DNA from 3 places in the Neorhizobium sp. NPDC001467 genome. Region 1 is predicted to be linked to each of the others. Evidence: predicted binding sites of a transcription regulator. Region 1 holds the regulator's gene; each other region holds the start of a gene.
The links. The regulator LexA, encoded in region 1, represses DNA repair genes until DNA is damaged. The targets are predictions, from matches to a motif close to TGTTCNNNNTGTGTTCNG.

Region 1 (4,591 bases):
CCGCGGCTGTCGAGGATTTCGCGGGCAATGATATCGGTAATGGCGGTCAATGGTCTCTCCTCAGGTTGACGTCATGCGGTCACTGAAAATGGCTCACATTCAATGACAGGGCAATTACAGGTCGGCTCTTTTACAGCCCGGATGTGTCGGCTTTGGATGGGGGCAAGGGGTCACATACCGCCCCCGCGCCTTATGCAGCCTTGGCAATGGCATCGAGCGCCAGCAGCTTCTCAAGCAGCTTCGGCATATCCTTCAGATGCACCATATTGGGCCCATCCGACGGTGCATTATCCGGATCCTCATGGGTTTCGATGAAGACGCCGGCAACACCGACCGCCACTGCGGCGCGCGCCAGCGTTTCGACGAATTCGCGCTGCCCCCCGCTCGAACCGCCCTGCCCACCCGGCTGCTGCACGGAATGGGTTGCATCGAACACGACGGGCGAGCCGAGCGACGCCATGATCGGCAGCGAGCGCATGTCGGACACCAGCGTATTGTAACCGAACGAGGCGCCGCGCTCGCACAAAAGGACGTTGCCATTGCCGCTTTCCGTGAACTTGGCCTGTACGTTCTTCATGTCCCACGGTGCCAGGAACTGGCCCTTTTTGACATTGATGGCGCGGCCGGTCTTTGCGGCAGCGACCAGAAGATCGGTCTGACGCGACAGGAAGGCTGGGATCTGCAGAATATCGACCGTCCGGGCAACGACCTCGCATTGCTCTTCGGTGTGAATGTCGGTCAGCACCGGAAACCCGAATTCCGCCTTGAGATCGGCAAAGATTTCCATCGCACTTTCCAGCCCGATGCCACGCTTGCCGGCAATCGAGGTGCGGTTGGCCTTGTCGAACGAGGATTTGTAAACGAGGCCGATGCCGAGCTTTTCGCACAGTTCCGACAGCGTGCCAGCGATCATGAAAGCATGATCCCGGCTTTCCATCTGACAGGGGCCGGCAATGAGCGAGAGCTTCTTGCTATTGGAAAACAGGACCTGCTTGGCCCCCTCGCCGACGGTTACTTCGGCCTTGGCGCTGACAGCCATGTTCACTCCTCAAAAGCACGTCAAATATCCAAGCATGGGATCACGGCTGATGTCGTGGTCGCCTTGTTCGTAACCGCGTCATTAGCAGCAAGCATCGCGCATGTCACGGCAAGATAGATCATCCCGCCCTTTGCGCAGAAAGCTACGGCTTTGCCGCTCCCAATTTTATGCTCTTGCGGAACACACATGGAACATATAGTGTCTGTTCTGGATTTGTTTCCGATTCAAGGACCCGGCCATGCTCACCCGCAAACAGCAGGAACTGCTTCTGTTTATTCACGAACGGATGAAGGAGTCCGGCGTTCCTCCGTCTTTCGACGAAATGAAGGATGCACTGGACCTGGCGTCCAAATCGGGCATTCATCGATTGATCACGGCGCTGGAGGAACGCGGCTTCATCCGGCGTCTGCCGAACCGCGCCCGTGCGCTGGAAGTCATCAAGCTGCCGGAGGCCTATAATAGCGCGCCGCAGCCGCGCAAGCCTTTCGCACCAAGCGTCATCGAAGGCAGTCTCGGCAAGGTGGCACCGGTAAAGCCGGCCACGTCACCGCCGGCCGTCAACGATCGGATGTCGGCAACCACCGTGCCGGTGATGGGGCGCATCGCAGCCGGTGTGCCGATCTCGGCAATCCAGAACACGACGCATGAAATCGCCGTGCCGCCGGAAATGCTCGGTAACGGCGAGCATTATGCTCTGGAAGTGCGCGGCGATTCGATGATCGAGGCCGGCATTCTGGATGGCGACACCGTCATCATCCGCAACGGCAATACCGCAACGCCGGGCGATATCGTCGTGGCGCTGGTCGATGATGAAGAGGCGACGCTCAAGCGGTTCCGCCGCAAGGGCGCATCGATTGCACTCGAAGCTGCCAATCCCGCCTATGAGACGCGTATTTTCCCGCAGGAACGGGTCAAGGTGCAGGGAAAGCTGGTCGGCCTCATTCGCCGCTATCATTGAAATCGGTTGCGCCGACGAGGGACCGCAGCGGTTCCTGCAGGCCCGCGTCATACAGGTTGCGTCGCCAGTCATAATGGCGGTGCCTGTCCCATGATCGGGCCGCACCGGCTTTGGCCGCAGCCACGGACCATCCGCGCGGATCGGCGGATCGGTTGAAACGAATTTCGAGCGCGCCTGTGCGTCTCAGCGCCTCACCATTGATCATCATTGCGCCGGATCGGCAGCGTGGGTAACGGGCACGCGCAGCGATGACGACCTGCGCCACATCGCAGGCCGCTCCGGCAAATCGCGCATCCTCCACTACGGCAATTGTCGGACCATTGGGCGGATGCGCTACGCACCATGAGCGCCCGGCGCAGGTAAAGGCGTTTGCTCCGGTAGCGAGTGCCTTTTGCATCGACTGCCGAGCACGGGTGATTTCTTCCGGTGTCAGTGGCGGCCGACGCGTGGCTGGCGCTTTCGGCGTCGCGCTTACCCCGAACTGATCCTTGACCTCTCCGGTCGCCGTTGGCGTAACTTCCGCCTTGGCCCCCGCGCTGGGCTTTGGCGCCATCACGGACTTGGTGCCGACAATGGGCTTTGACGCGATGTCTGCCTCGGCTCCTGTGCCGACCACGTCCACCGTCACAGGAGCGCCCTCCGTTCCGGTCGCTTCGCGGTTCCCGGCTTCTCCGTCTGTCAAGGTCACGCTAAGTCCCGGTTCGTTCCCTCCTGTCAACATTGCAGTGGATGCAACGGAGACGGCGTTTGTCGTTTTCGTACCGGGCGTCGCCTCCTGTGCGGGCGCCTTTCGCACATCGGTCGGTCGCTGCGGCCTGGGTTCAAAGGCTCGGGATTGTATGGCCACGGCCTTCGAGGCGCCTGGTTCCGAGACATCAAGCAATGTCGGGGGCGTGGCCTGCGGCAAGGAAAGAGCATGTTTCCATTGCGCATAAATGAAGTTCGGTGGGCGCGTGCGGCTAGCTGCCACTTCGCCCGCATTTAGAATGGCGACAAGGCTGGCATCCTCGGAAACAAGGAGGTCGGGCGCCGGCTCCCGCCTGGCCTGCCACGACAGCAACAATGCGGCGGCAACCACCGGAAGCCCGATGACGGACAGGCGGGTGCGCGGCAGGGTGAGCACCAGGAAACCGAGCGTTGCGACCGGAAGGAAGGCCGCGGGTTGGCGGCCGACGGAGACATCGCCACCCCAGCCGGCGACCGTCTTGGCAATGATGATGACACCGTCGAGCCCCGTTCCCATCACCTGCAGGAACGGCCCATCCAGCCCGACCGGCATCAACAGCATTGCGATAAGGCCGAATGGCATGACCACGAAGGAGACGAACGGCATGGCCGCCAGATTGGCGGCCAGCCCATAAGTGGCGACGCGGTGGAAATGGTCGATCGAGAAGATCGCGGTCGACAGGGCGCCGATCAGCGAGGTCACAAAGACGCCGGCAAACAGGCTGCCGACCGCAAATACCGGTTTCAACGCCGCCGGGCGCCAGGGCGGGTCGTCGTCATCGGCGCGCCCTCGGCTCCAGGCGGAATAGCCGGCGACCAGCGCAACGGTTGCCGCAAACGACATCTGGAAGCTGGGGCCCAGGATCTCGGAGGGCGACAGTGCGAGAACGATGAGAGCCGAAAGCGCCACATTGCGCATGCTGATCGCAGGCCTGTCGAAAAAGACGGCGATCAGCATGATTGCCATCATGATATAGGCGCGCTCGGCCGACACGCCGAAGCCGGAGATGAGATAATAGCCGGTCGCCATCACAAGCGCGGCTGCCGCTGCCAGTTTCTTGACGGGGAACGCCTGCGCAAACGCCGGCATGAGGCCGAACAGACTGCGCAGGCCAACGAAGAAGATACCGGCCGCCAGCGCCATGTTCAGACCCGAGATCGCAACGATATGGGCAAGACCCGACAGGCGCAGCGCCTCGGTGGTCTCAGCCGAAATGGCACGCCGCTCGTCGGTGACGATGGCCGCCGCAAAGGCGCCGGCATCTCCCGGCACGGTCTGTCGGATGCGGTCTGCAATCGTGCTGCGCCAAGTGAATACCGTCCGCTCCAGCATTTGCGCCCATGTGGGTTCGACCTTCCCGCCAACAAGCGCCGGGGCACCGTAAAAGAACCCGATCGCCCCGACGCCATCGAAATAGCCGGCGAATGCAAAATCGGCGAGACCGGGCAAAGCGGGCCCCGATGGCGGCGACAGTCGCGCGCGTCCGCTGATGCGGTCGCCGATCCGGAAAACCGGCTCGGGCAGCCGCGACAATACTACCACCCGTTCGGGCTGGCGCCTTAGCGTCGGCGTGGTTGTGGCTTCCACCGCAAGCACGTAACGCCAGCGCCCGTTGACGCTTGCCTCGCGCATTTCCACCACGCCGGTCACCACAGTCGTCACGGGTTGATCCAGAACCACCGTTGCGCGACGCCAATCCTCGAAGGCCGCCAGCGACATGCCGGAAAGCACAAGTGCCGCGGCAGGAGCAACATAGCGCAGCAGCGACGTCTGGCTGCGTAGAGCAAGGCTGATGACGAGACTGCAACAGAAGGCGCCGATGACGATCGCCAACGGCGGCTCCGTCGGCGCGGTCAACCACAGGATG
Region 2 (4,591 bases), on a different contig from region 1:
CAGTGTGAGTGGCGCACGCGGCAGGGCGGACAGTTCGCCCACCGTTTCCACGCCCAGCACGCGCAGTCCCTGGATCGTGTCCGGGGGCAGCCGCAGACAATGGATCGGAAGCCCTGTCACCGCCTTCGCGACGTCGCCTCGCGGCACCACCACCGTCTCGGCACTCGTTAACCGCGCCAGTGCATGGGCCGCACCCCAGGTGTCGGCCACAGCGGCACGGGCTGTCAGGCCTTTGCCCCTTAGACCATTGACGATGCCGGAGATCAGCAGCTCCTCACCGCCCTGGAGGTGATCGGCTCCTTCGGTATCCATGACGATGCCATCGGCACCATCGACCGCAACAACGGGGGTGTATTGCCGAAGCGCCCATAGCGCCAACCGCTCGACGGCTGCCGCATCCGCAACCGGATCGGCGTCTAACATATGAAGGTTTGCCACCATGGCCTGTGCCTTGCTGGCCGCCATGCCGACCTTCAGGCCAAGCTTGCGGGCAGCAGTGTCGGCGGCCGATATCCAGCGCTTCGAGCCACTGCGGGAGATGACGACAAGCGGCTGGTCAACCGGCACGGCTCCCGCGCCATGCCTGCGAATCCGATCCGTCGGCAGATAGGGGAAATGAACAGACACGACCCTTGGCATCGCAGGCTCCTAACTCAAACTCGGCACATTCTCCCGCCTTTACCCGCATCAGCTCTGCCAGCCATCGCGCCCGTCCAACACCTGCGACGGGCAGAGCCGCAGACGGCAGGACACTGATCCGCCAGCGTGTGGTGGAGGCTGTCGGCTGGCCATAGTCGGATGCTTCCGTCTGCCGCCGCCAACGGCGCACGACGAGGCCAAGCGTCCCGGTCTTCTCGGCGGCGAGCTGCAGGCGTCGCGACGCCGTCATCGGCAGCCTCACCAGTTCACCGACGACTGCCGCCAGTCCTCCGAAGGACAGTCCCTCTTCCATGGAAGCGAGCACATCCTCCTCCCGGTCCGCCTCGCAGTAGATGACGCGATCCGGGTGAAGCCCTGCCTGCGAAAGGGCTGGTGCGAAGAGGTCCGGCCGCGTCAGGCACCACAGGACCTTTCCCTTCGACCGTGCCGCGATGCCTGCCGTGAACAAGGCCGCCGCCGCGCCGTCCACAGTACCCGCTCCGCCGCCTGCGACCTCATGCAGGGCTCCATAAGCAAGTCCTCCGCCTGGCAGTCGCTCGTCCACCTCCGGCACACCGAAGGGCAGCACCAGCGCCTTGCGCGACACGCTGCCTTCCAGATGCGCGATCCGGTCTCTTAAGTCCTCGATAACCCTTGAGGATCGGGCATGCGACATCGTTCACGATCCTCCTCAAGGCTCGCGTGGCACGGGACTTCATGTCCCAAAGAATGTTGATGTTCGCTATCTGTTCCGCTACGAGGGAAGAGTCAAGCGGAGTCAAAACAGGACAGGAACTCAGCATTTTAGCTGGAGCGAAGATTCATCCTGATGAATCAGCCTGGTAACGGCTCTGCGACCGTCACGGAGGTCGCAAAGATTCTTTTTTGGCTGCCTCAACATGAGTCGAAGCCTGTGGATGGGCGTCAATGAGGAAGGGCATGAGCAAGACAAAGTCGAAGCCGCTGGACCTGAACGCCACGCTGCGTCAGGTGCGCCATGCCGTCATCGCGGTGGAGTGCGCTGCCTGCGGCCGCTCCGGCCAGCTCGACCGCGCGATCCTTGTCAGGAAGCATGGCGCGAGCATCACCTTCGCACGGCTGCGCAGGATCGCAGCAATGGGCTGCGACCGCCTGGTGAGTACAGACGGCGACCGCTGCCAGACACGCTTTCCATGCCTCGACGCGGAATCGTAGTGCAATGACGGACGTGGTCGATCAGGAAGCGGGATCATGCGAGCAGGAGCAGGCAAGTCCCGCTCGCGTCCGCAAGATCATCCATGTTGACATGGATGCCTTCTATGCCTCGGTCGAGCAGCGCGACAATCCCGAGCTTCGAGGCAGGCCGGTGGCTGTCGGGCATGGAGAGGCACGCGGGGTTGTCGCGGCGGCTAGTTATGAAGCTCGCAAGTTCGGCGTCCACTCGGCCATGGCATCGGTCACGGCGCTGCGGAAATGTCCTGGCCTGATCTTTGTGCGTCCGCGCTTCGACGTCTACAAGGCGGTGTCACTGCAGATCAGGGAAATCTTTGCGGAATACACGACGCTTATCGAGCCCCTCTCGCTCGACGAAGCCTATCTTGATGTGACGGAGAACCTGAAGGGACATGAGATCGCCACGGAGATCGCCAAGGAAATCCGGGCGAAGATCAAAGAGGTCACGGGGCTCAATGCCTCCGCTGGTATCTCGTATTGCAAGTTCCTGGCCAAGACGGCTTCCGACCTCAACAAGCCGAACGGTCAGGCGGTGATCACGCCAAGGAACGGGCCAAAGTTCATGGAGGCGCTGCCGATCAAGAAGTTTCATGGCGTGGGTCCGGCAACAGCCGAGAAGATGCATCGCCTCGGCATCGAGACAGGTGCAGACCTGAAGTCCAAGTCGCTCGACTTCCTCCTTCAGCACTTCGGCAAGTCGGGCCCCTACTTCTATGGCCTGTCACGCGGGATCGACGAGCGCCAGGTCCGCTCGAACCGGGTTCGCAAGTCCGTGGGCGCCGAAGACACGTTCCGGCAGGACATCCACAGCCTGGAGGCGGCGCAGACAGAGATCATTCCGCTGGTCGACAAGGTCTGGCGCTACTGCGATGCCAATGACATCCGCCCACGTACGGTCACGGTCAAGATCAAGTATGCCGACTTCAGGCAGGTCACCCGCAGCCGCTCCACGAGTGCGCCGATCTCATCTGCCGCCATCATCCGGGACATCTGCGACACCATCCTGGCAGACGAGTTCCCCAGCGACAAAGGCGTGAGGCTCTTGGGTGTCACCCTCTCCTCGCTTGAGCGAGCTGACAACGTGGACGTATCGGGTCAGCAGTTCGACCTGGGACTGTAAGAACACGAACTATACGATACCATGCGCGAATAATTCTTCCTGCCGAGGTGAGAGGATGTGCAATCTCTACAACGTCACAACAAACCAGCAGGCCTTGAGAGACATCACCAAGGCCATGGATCGCCTCGGCAATCTGCAGCCATCGCTGGACGTCTATCCGGATCGGCCGGGGCCGATCATTCGCAACACGCCGGACGGCCGGGAGATGGCGATGCTGACCTGGGGCATGCCGACACCGCCGACCATCCTGCAAGGCAAGCCGGACTGTGGCGTCACCAACATCCGCAACGCTACCTCCCCGCACTGGCGCAAGTGGCTCGGCCTGATGAACCGCTGCCTCGTGCCGTGGACAACGTTCTGCGAGTACGAGGACACGAAGCCGAAGAAGACCAAGCGCTGGTTCGCCATCAACGAGAGCAAGCCTATAGCGTTCTTCGCAGGCATGTGGACGACGTGGAGCGGCACGCGCGGCTCGATGAAGACGCCGCGTGAGGGCGAGCACGAGGTCTATGCCTTCCTCACCTGCGAGCCAAACAGCGTCGTTGGCCCGATCCACCCGAAGGCCATGCCCGTCATCCTGACCACGGAGGAGGAGCTGGACGTCTGGATGCGAGCGCCATGGGACGAGGCAAAGGCCCTGCAGCGCCCTCTCCCGGACGACCGCTTGATCCTTCTGCCCGTGCAGGAGCGCCAAGAGCCGCAGGGAGCGCTGCTGTAGGTGGAACGGAATCTGGCGGATGTGATTGACTGACCGATCAGGAGGAGCCGCTGATGCCAGCTCATGTGGAAGAATACCGAGGCTATCGCATCGCCATCTATAGCCCTTCGCACCACTACGCCGTCATGAGTCCTCCAGGCAGCAACTCGGTGATGGACCTGAGGGACCGAATACCTCGCTCGACGGCGGCAGAGGGCCGCGAGCTGTGCCTTCAACGCGCGAAGGCTCTGGTCGACGAGCTGACGTCATGAGCGATGAAGGAAAGCAGATCAGCGACGGTATCCATGTCAACCACTGGTGCTGCATCGACGGCTGCGGTGAATGGGGCGGGTTCGGGCATAGCCGAAGTAAAGCGGAAAAGGTGATCTGGTGGTGTTGGGAGCACTATCCGCACAAGCCCAACAAGGCCCAATCCGAAGCGGCGGACATCGCTGACATGATCGGCAGGAAGTGAGGGAGAGATGACGACCAAGGGCAAGCTGATCGTGCTGGCAGCGTTTACGAAGAACGAGGACGGCGATCTGGTGCCAGCCTTCGATCCTCGCCAAGTAGATACCGAAGAGCGGGCGAAGCGGGACGCCAGGATGATGGCGGACAAGTATGCTGGAATCGTCGCATGGAGCCGGGAAGCCGACCCGGCCATTGGCGAGTACGGGCCGCCGATCGTCCTCTTCCAGCAGGGCGAGGTTCCGGAGCTGGAATGAGCGGAAGTTCGACAAACGTCTTCATTTCCGAGATCGTGCGGTCCGCCAACGAGATCGACAAGATCGGCGACGCCGAGCGGGGACGCTTGCTCGACCGGGCCGCCCGAACGATCCGCGAGATGAGGATCGAGAGCGGGATCAGGGCATCGGGGAGCGGAAGCGACCGACTGATGGCAATCGTCTCAGCGTCAAGGATCC
Region 3 (4,591 bases), on a different contig from region 1:
CCGGCGAAAACCTTCAGAGGCCAGCACCACCGTCTTCTTGCCCCAGCGATCGTTGACCGCATCCAGCGCCATCGACAGCTTTGCAGCGGTTGCGCTTTCGTGGGCGAATAGATCGGCCGGCGCCAGCTCCTCCGCTATAAGGTCATCAAGAATGACGCCTGCCTTCGTATAGGCGAATCCATTGCCGCCGGGATCGCCGGGCCAACCTCGTTCGACGCTCCGTAGGGCGGCGTCGACCAGCGCGAAAGTCGTGTTCGACGGCGGCGACAGCTTGGCCGATCGCGAGACGCTGTTCTGGCGCGTGCCGTTGTGCGGATTGGTATGGAAGAACGTGGTGATGTGGCTGGCCACCAGCCCGTGGCGCCGTAGCTTTTCCGCGGCGCGTGTCGCGTGCGCAGTTACGGCCTGGTTGAGAACCGCCAGCGTCGTCATCGGCGTGCCCGCCGATCGCGTCACTGCCATCCCTTTGCGTTGCGGCTCGACATCCTGGATCTCAATGCAACGGACGCCCTGCAGCTCGGCCACCGTTCGCTCCAGCACGACGGTGCCCAGTTTGCGGGCCAAAAGCATAGGCATGTCCCGCAGTTCCGCTACGGTGTTGATGCCGGCCGCACGCAGCTTGGCCGTCGTTTGCCGGCCGACACCCCAGACCTCGGATACGTCCGTGCGGGTCATGCAAAATTCGGCAACATCCCGATTGCTTAGATCGCACACGCCGCCAAAGACGGGGTTTTTTTTGGCGATGAAGTTGGCGAACTTCGCCAGCGTCTTGGTTGGTCCTATGCCAACGCATGTCGGCATGCCGACCTCCCGGCGAACCGTCATTCGCATTTCTGCGGCATGATCGAGCATACGGCCGCCGAAGCCGCTGAGATCGACGAAGGTCTCATCGATCGAATAGACCTCGGTCACAGGTGAGAACCGGCCGATGACAGTCGCAACCCGGCGGCTGATATCGCCGTAGAGCGTGTAGTTTGAGGACAGCAGGCGAATGCCATGCTCTTTCGTCTTCTCCCGAAAGAAGTGCGCGGGATCGCCCATCTTGATGCCCAGCACCTTCGCCTCGTCGGATCGGGCGATGGCGCACCCGTCATTGTTCGACAGCACCACCACCGGCCGGCCGTGCAGCTTCGGGTCGAACAGGCGCTCGCAGGAAACATAGAAATTGTTGCAGTCGATCAGGGCAATTGGATCGGCCATTTTAATCCACCGCATAGCGGCGGGCGATGCCCGCAACGACGCCATAGATCTCGGTCGATTCTGATACGGCAATTGGCGGGTAGCGTTCCTCTGATCGTGCCTCCAGCCATAGCCGGCCGTCGCGTCGGGTGAGTAGCTTCAGCAGCATGTCACCGTTGTGGAGCGCCAGTACCGTTCGGCCTGGCTGCACCTTGCCGGCGCGATCGACGGCGACGAAGTCTCCATCCATGATCCCTGCACCCGACATCGAGTTGCCGCTGACGCGGTACCAGAATGTTGCGTGTTCGTGCCGGATCATCCAGGCAATAAGATCAACAGGGCTTTCCAGGTCATCGCCGGCCGGCGAGGGGAAGCCGGCGGATACGGTGAGGTTCGATGATCGGACTTCACGACGGATGTACTCAATCGATACCGGTTCCAGAATGGCGGCTGAAATGGGCACGCGAATACTCCTTCACGCCGAAGCGCGTTGCATCAGTTGAACATGTGGTGGGAGCACTCGCCGCCAAACGGCCCCGCGTGTTCCTAGTATGTTCTGGTTTGCATTGGAGTCAATCAGTTCTAGCTAAAAATTAGGTGAGCCTTTGTCAGTATGACATTCGGCTGCTCGCCAGCTTTCCTGGCCGATTCTTGGTCTGCGAACTTTCTGCGGATTTCGTATTTCGTCCCGCGGAAGAAGATCGTCAGCAGTTCCTGTCAACCCATCAATTTCGGCTTCAACGACCACGCCTTCTGACTTTGCCACAAGGGCCATGCGCTTCAATACGGCAACGCCTATCGCGGTTTTCCTTGTCATCATCGCTCTTCTCGTCGCGATCCTTGATCAGAGCTGGATGCGCTCTTTCTTGACGGCTGGTTTTTCAGATGCGGGCGAGACGTCCGGCGCCACTCGGATGATGGTCCCGTCGATCTCAATTTCGACTCGCATGCCTGTCTTTTTCGCGACCATTGCCATACGCATCAAGTCGGACGTCTTGATAATCGCCTTTGTTGTCATGGCCTATTCGACCCGGGCGTCTTGCGCTTCTTCCGCCCCGGTGGGACGAGGCCCTCAAGGAATAGTTTCTCGCGTATCCTGTCAGCCTCAGACATTGTCGAACCTCGATTAAGTATCTCATCGACCCTGTTCCCGCCTTCTGATGGAAGGTCAGTAAACGCCGCATCGAGACCTATGCGGTCCCAAATCACGCGACCGTCGATGCGCTTTGGCCTCGGCATACGCCGATCGGCAACCATCTCGTCAAACTTCGTGGTGCCAACGCCGACATAGCGGGCGGCCTCTTCGCGCGACATGCCGCGGGGAGGGTAGGAAAAGGCATCAGAGATTTTTGTGGTCATGTCTGGGATTTCCGTGGGAGAAAGGACAGGATCGCGTTCCTCTACCACCTCGCGCCGGATGCGCATTAGCTTACCTACCCGAAATGCGGGAAGCTCGCCACTTTCGATCATTTTTCGAATGTGCCGCTCCGAGCAGCTCCAGCGCTCGGCAAGAGTCTTAGGCGTAAAGACTTCGGGCATCGCTGCTTCACTATTTACGTTACAGAACGATCAGCCTGCATTTGGTCGATTTCAGTCGATCTCCCGCCAGCGTGTTACCTCAAACATCTCGGCAAAGCCTTCACGGTGATATTGCAGCCGCATCTTCGGTTGCCTCCCGCGTGGCCCTGTCCCAAAACGTCCCGCTGGCTTGAGCGATCCCGTTTCGATTGATCGGTTGTCCCGCTCATACTCGATTTCCCTATCGAGAGGCGGTTCCGTTTTCTGCCATTCCGTCATCGATCTTCCCCCTCTGGATTCTTCATCAGCATCAATTCGGGCCTGTCTTCGCGCCAACGCTCTAACTAGCGCGTGAAGCGGGTTGTCAGAACCATTCCCTGCATCTGCCATTGCGATGACCTTCAGTGCGGACGGGGATATGCGCGAGATGCTTCCTATATGCTTCCTGTGGAAAACAATGCTGTGACTGAGATCGGCCAGAAGCCTTGGAAAATATGGCGCACCCGGCAGGATTCGAACCTGCGACCTTTGGAATCGGAATCCAACACTCTATCCAGCTGAGCTACGGGTGCTAACCGTTCCGGCGATGACTCGCCGGTGACCGATGCATGGTTCTTAGCCTAGCTCGGCAAAGGCTTCAATGCCAATAGCGACCGCGGCAGGGGAAAAATCATGCGGGTGCCGAAAGCCTCGTTCGTCCTCACTGGTCGGAAGCGCCGAGCGGGCTGTGGTCATCGATGCGGCCCGGGTAAAACTGCTTTTGCCGGTCGCGGCGTCTTGCAATTTGGCGGCGCAGGCGAAATACCGGCGCGGGGGCCGCGTTTCTGCAGGCCGCAGGAGGACGCCGTCCATGATCGATCCGAACCATCCTTTCTATGATGCGCCCTGGCGGCGTGGACTTATCGTCGCCGTCTGCTTCGCATGGGTGGGCGTCGAATTGTATTTCGGCAACCTCACCTGGGCGGCGATCCTCGCCTGTATCGGCCTGTTTGCCGGCTACAAGCTGTTTTTCGATCGCGGCAACACGCCGCGATAGGCGCATGCGAACCGATGGCCGGCGAACTCACATAGGGTGCCGGCCGTGGCGTGACGGCAATTGCGTGATGGCCCGGTCGATCAGCTGGTTGGCAATCTTCATGCGGGTCGTTGCCTGATCGCGAAATTGCGGCGCGACGCGGTCGGGGTGGTTGAGCCTCGCAAATTGCCGTCGCCTGTCCTGCAGCACCGCCTCGTCATCGTTTGGAGACAGCGCCAGATCTTCGGCGATCTCGGCTTCCGTCAGCCGTTGCAGTTGTGCCGGCATGATGTCGGCCGGTTGCGGCTCCGGTACATCGGTTTGCGCCGGGCCTTCCATCGGCTGAGGCTGCTCGTCGCCGGGCGGGCGGTCGAGGTCTTCGGCATCATGGTCGAAATAGGCGCTGCCATCGGCACGTATGTCCAAAGGGCGCCCGGCCGGCATGACGAAGCCGGCGCCCAGCCCGCGAATGCGGAAATCCGCATCTTCAGGCGGCGCGTCGTCCGCTTCTTGTCGTTCATCCTCCAGCCTTGTCAGGACCGACTGGAAAAGGGACTGGCCCAACAGCATGTGGTTCTCCGCTTTGGTGGCGGCATTCAAGCAGTCGGAAATGGCGCCGGGCTTGCGCGCGACGGATGGGATCGGCTGGAGGATTGGAGTGGCAGCGGAACTGCGATTGGCAGAGCCTGAACCAGCCCGCTACACCATTTGCACGCGGCTGCGGTGCTGATATGCAGGCGCGGCCGTGTTCGGTTGTCTGTTGAATGCTGTTTCCAGACCCCGGCCGGTCACTCCTCGCGCTACCTGCCTCCAGTCCTCTAATTCTGGGTCTGCTGGCGCTGGACCGAATGGTTCTGACCTTCTGCGCCCTGGCCCTGG

Region 2: the regulator LexA is predicted to act here: its motif matches at 1,376-1,393, upstream of ACQKKX_RS04860 (ImuA family protein).
Region 3: the regulator LexA is predicted to act here: its motif matches at 1,721-1,738, upstream of ACQKKX_RS02505 (LexA family protein).

What each region holds. Positions count from the first base shown of each region.
Region 1 is NZ_JBNNPS010000003.1:207,620-212,210, reverse strand. Features, by position in the region: gene eno (phosphopyruvate hydratase) at 1-50, opposite strand, end outside; gene kdsA (3-deoxy-8-phosphooctulonate synthase) at 191-1,039, opposite strand; gene lexA (transcriptional repressor LexA) at 1,278-1,997, shown strand; gene ACQKKX_RS09490 (ComEC/Rec2 family competence protein) at 1,978-4,591, opposite strand, start outside.
Region 2 is NZ_JBNNPS010000001.1:962,518-967,108, reverse strand. Features, by position in the region: gene ACQKKX_RS04865 (Y-family DNA polymerase) at 1-639, opposite strand, end outside; gene ACQKKX_RS04860 (ImuA family protein) at 557-1,315, opposite strand; gene ACQKKX_RS04855 (hypothetical protein) at 1,579-1,833, shown strand; gene dinB (DNA polymerase IV) at 1,925-2,971, shown strand; gene ACQKKX_RS04845 (SOS response-associated peptidase) at 3,027-3,689, shown strand; gene ACQKKX_RS04840 (hypothetical protein) at 3,937-4,143, shown strand; gene ACQKKX_RS04835 (hypothetical protein) at 4,151-4,393, shown strand; gene ACQKKX_RS04830 (hypothetical protein) at 4,390-4,591, shown strand, end outside.
Region 3 is NZ_JBNNPS010000001.1:482,938-487,528, forward strand. Features, by position in the region: gene ACQKKX_RS02500 (Y-family DNA polymerase) at 1-1,245, opposite strand, end outside; gene ACQKKX_RS02505 (LexA family protein) at 1,202-1,642, opposite strand; gene ACQKKX_RS02510 (hypothetical protein) at 2,024-2,197, opposite strand; partial or broken gene ACQKKX_RS02515 (helix-turn-helix transcriptional regulator) at 2,332-2,538, opposite strand; partial or broken gene ACQKKX_RS02520 (excisionase family DNA-binding protein) at 2,587-2,718, opposite strand; tRNA gene ACQKKX_RS02525 (tRNA-Arg) at 3,193-3,269, opposite strand; gene ACQKKX_RS02530 (hypothetical protein) at 3,313-3,549, opposite strand; gene ACQKKX_RS02535 (DUF3329 domain-containing protein) at 3,548-3,733, shown strand; gene ACQKKX_RS02540 (hypothetical protein) at 3,761-4,282, opposite strand; gene ACQKKX_RS02545 (transglutaminase family protein) at 4,531-4,591, opposite strand, start outside.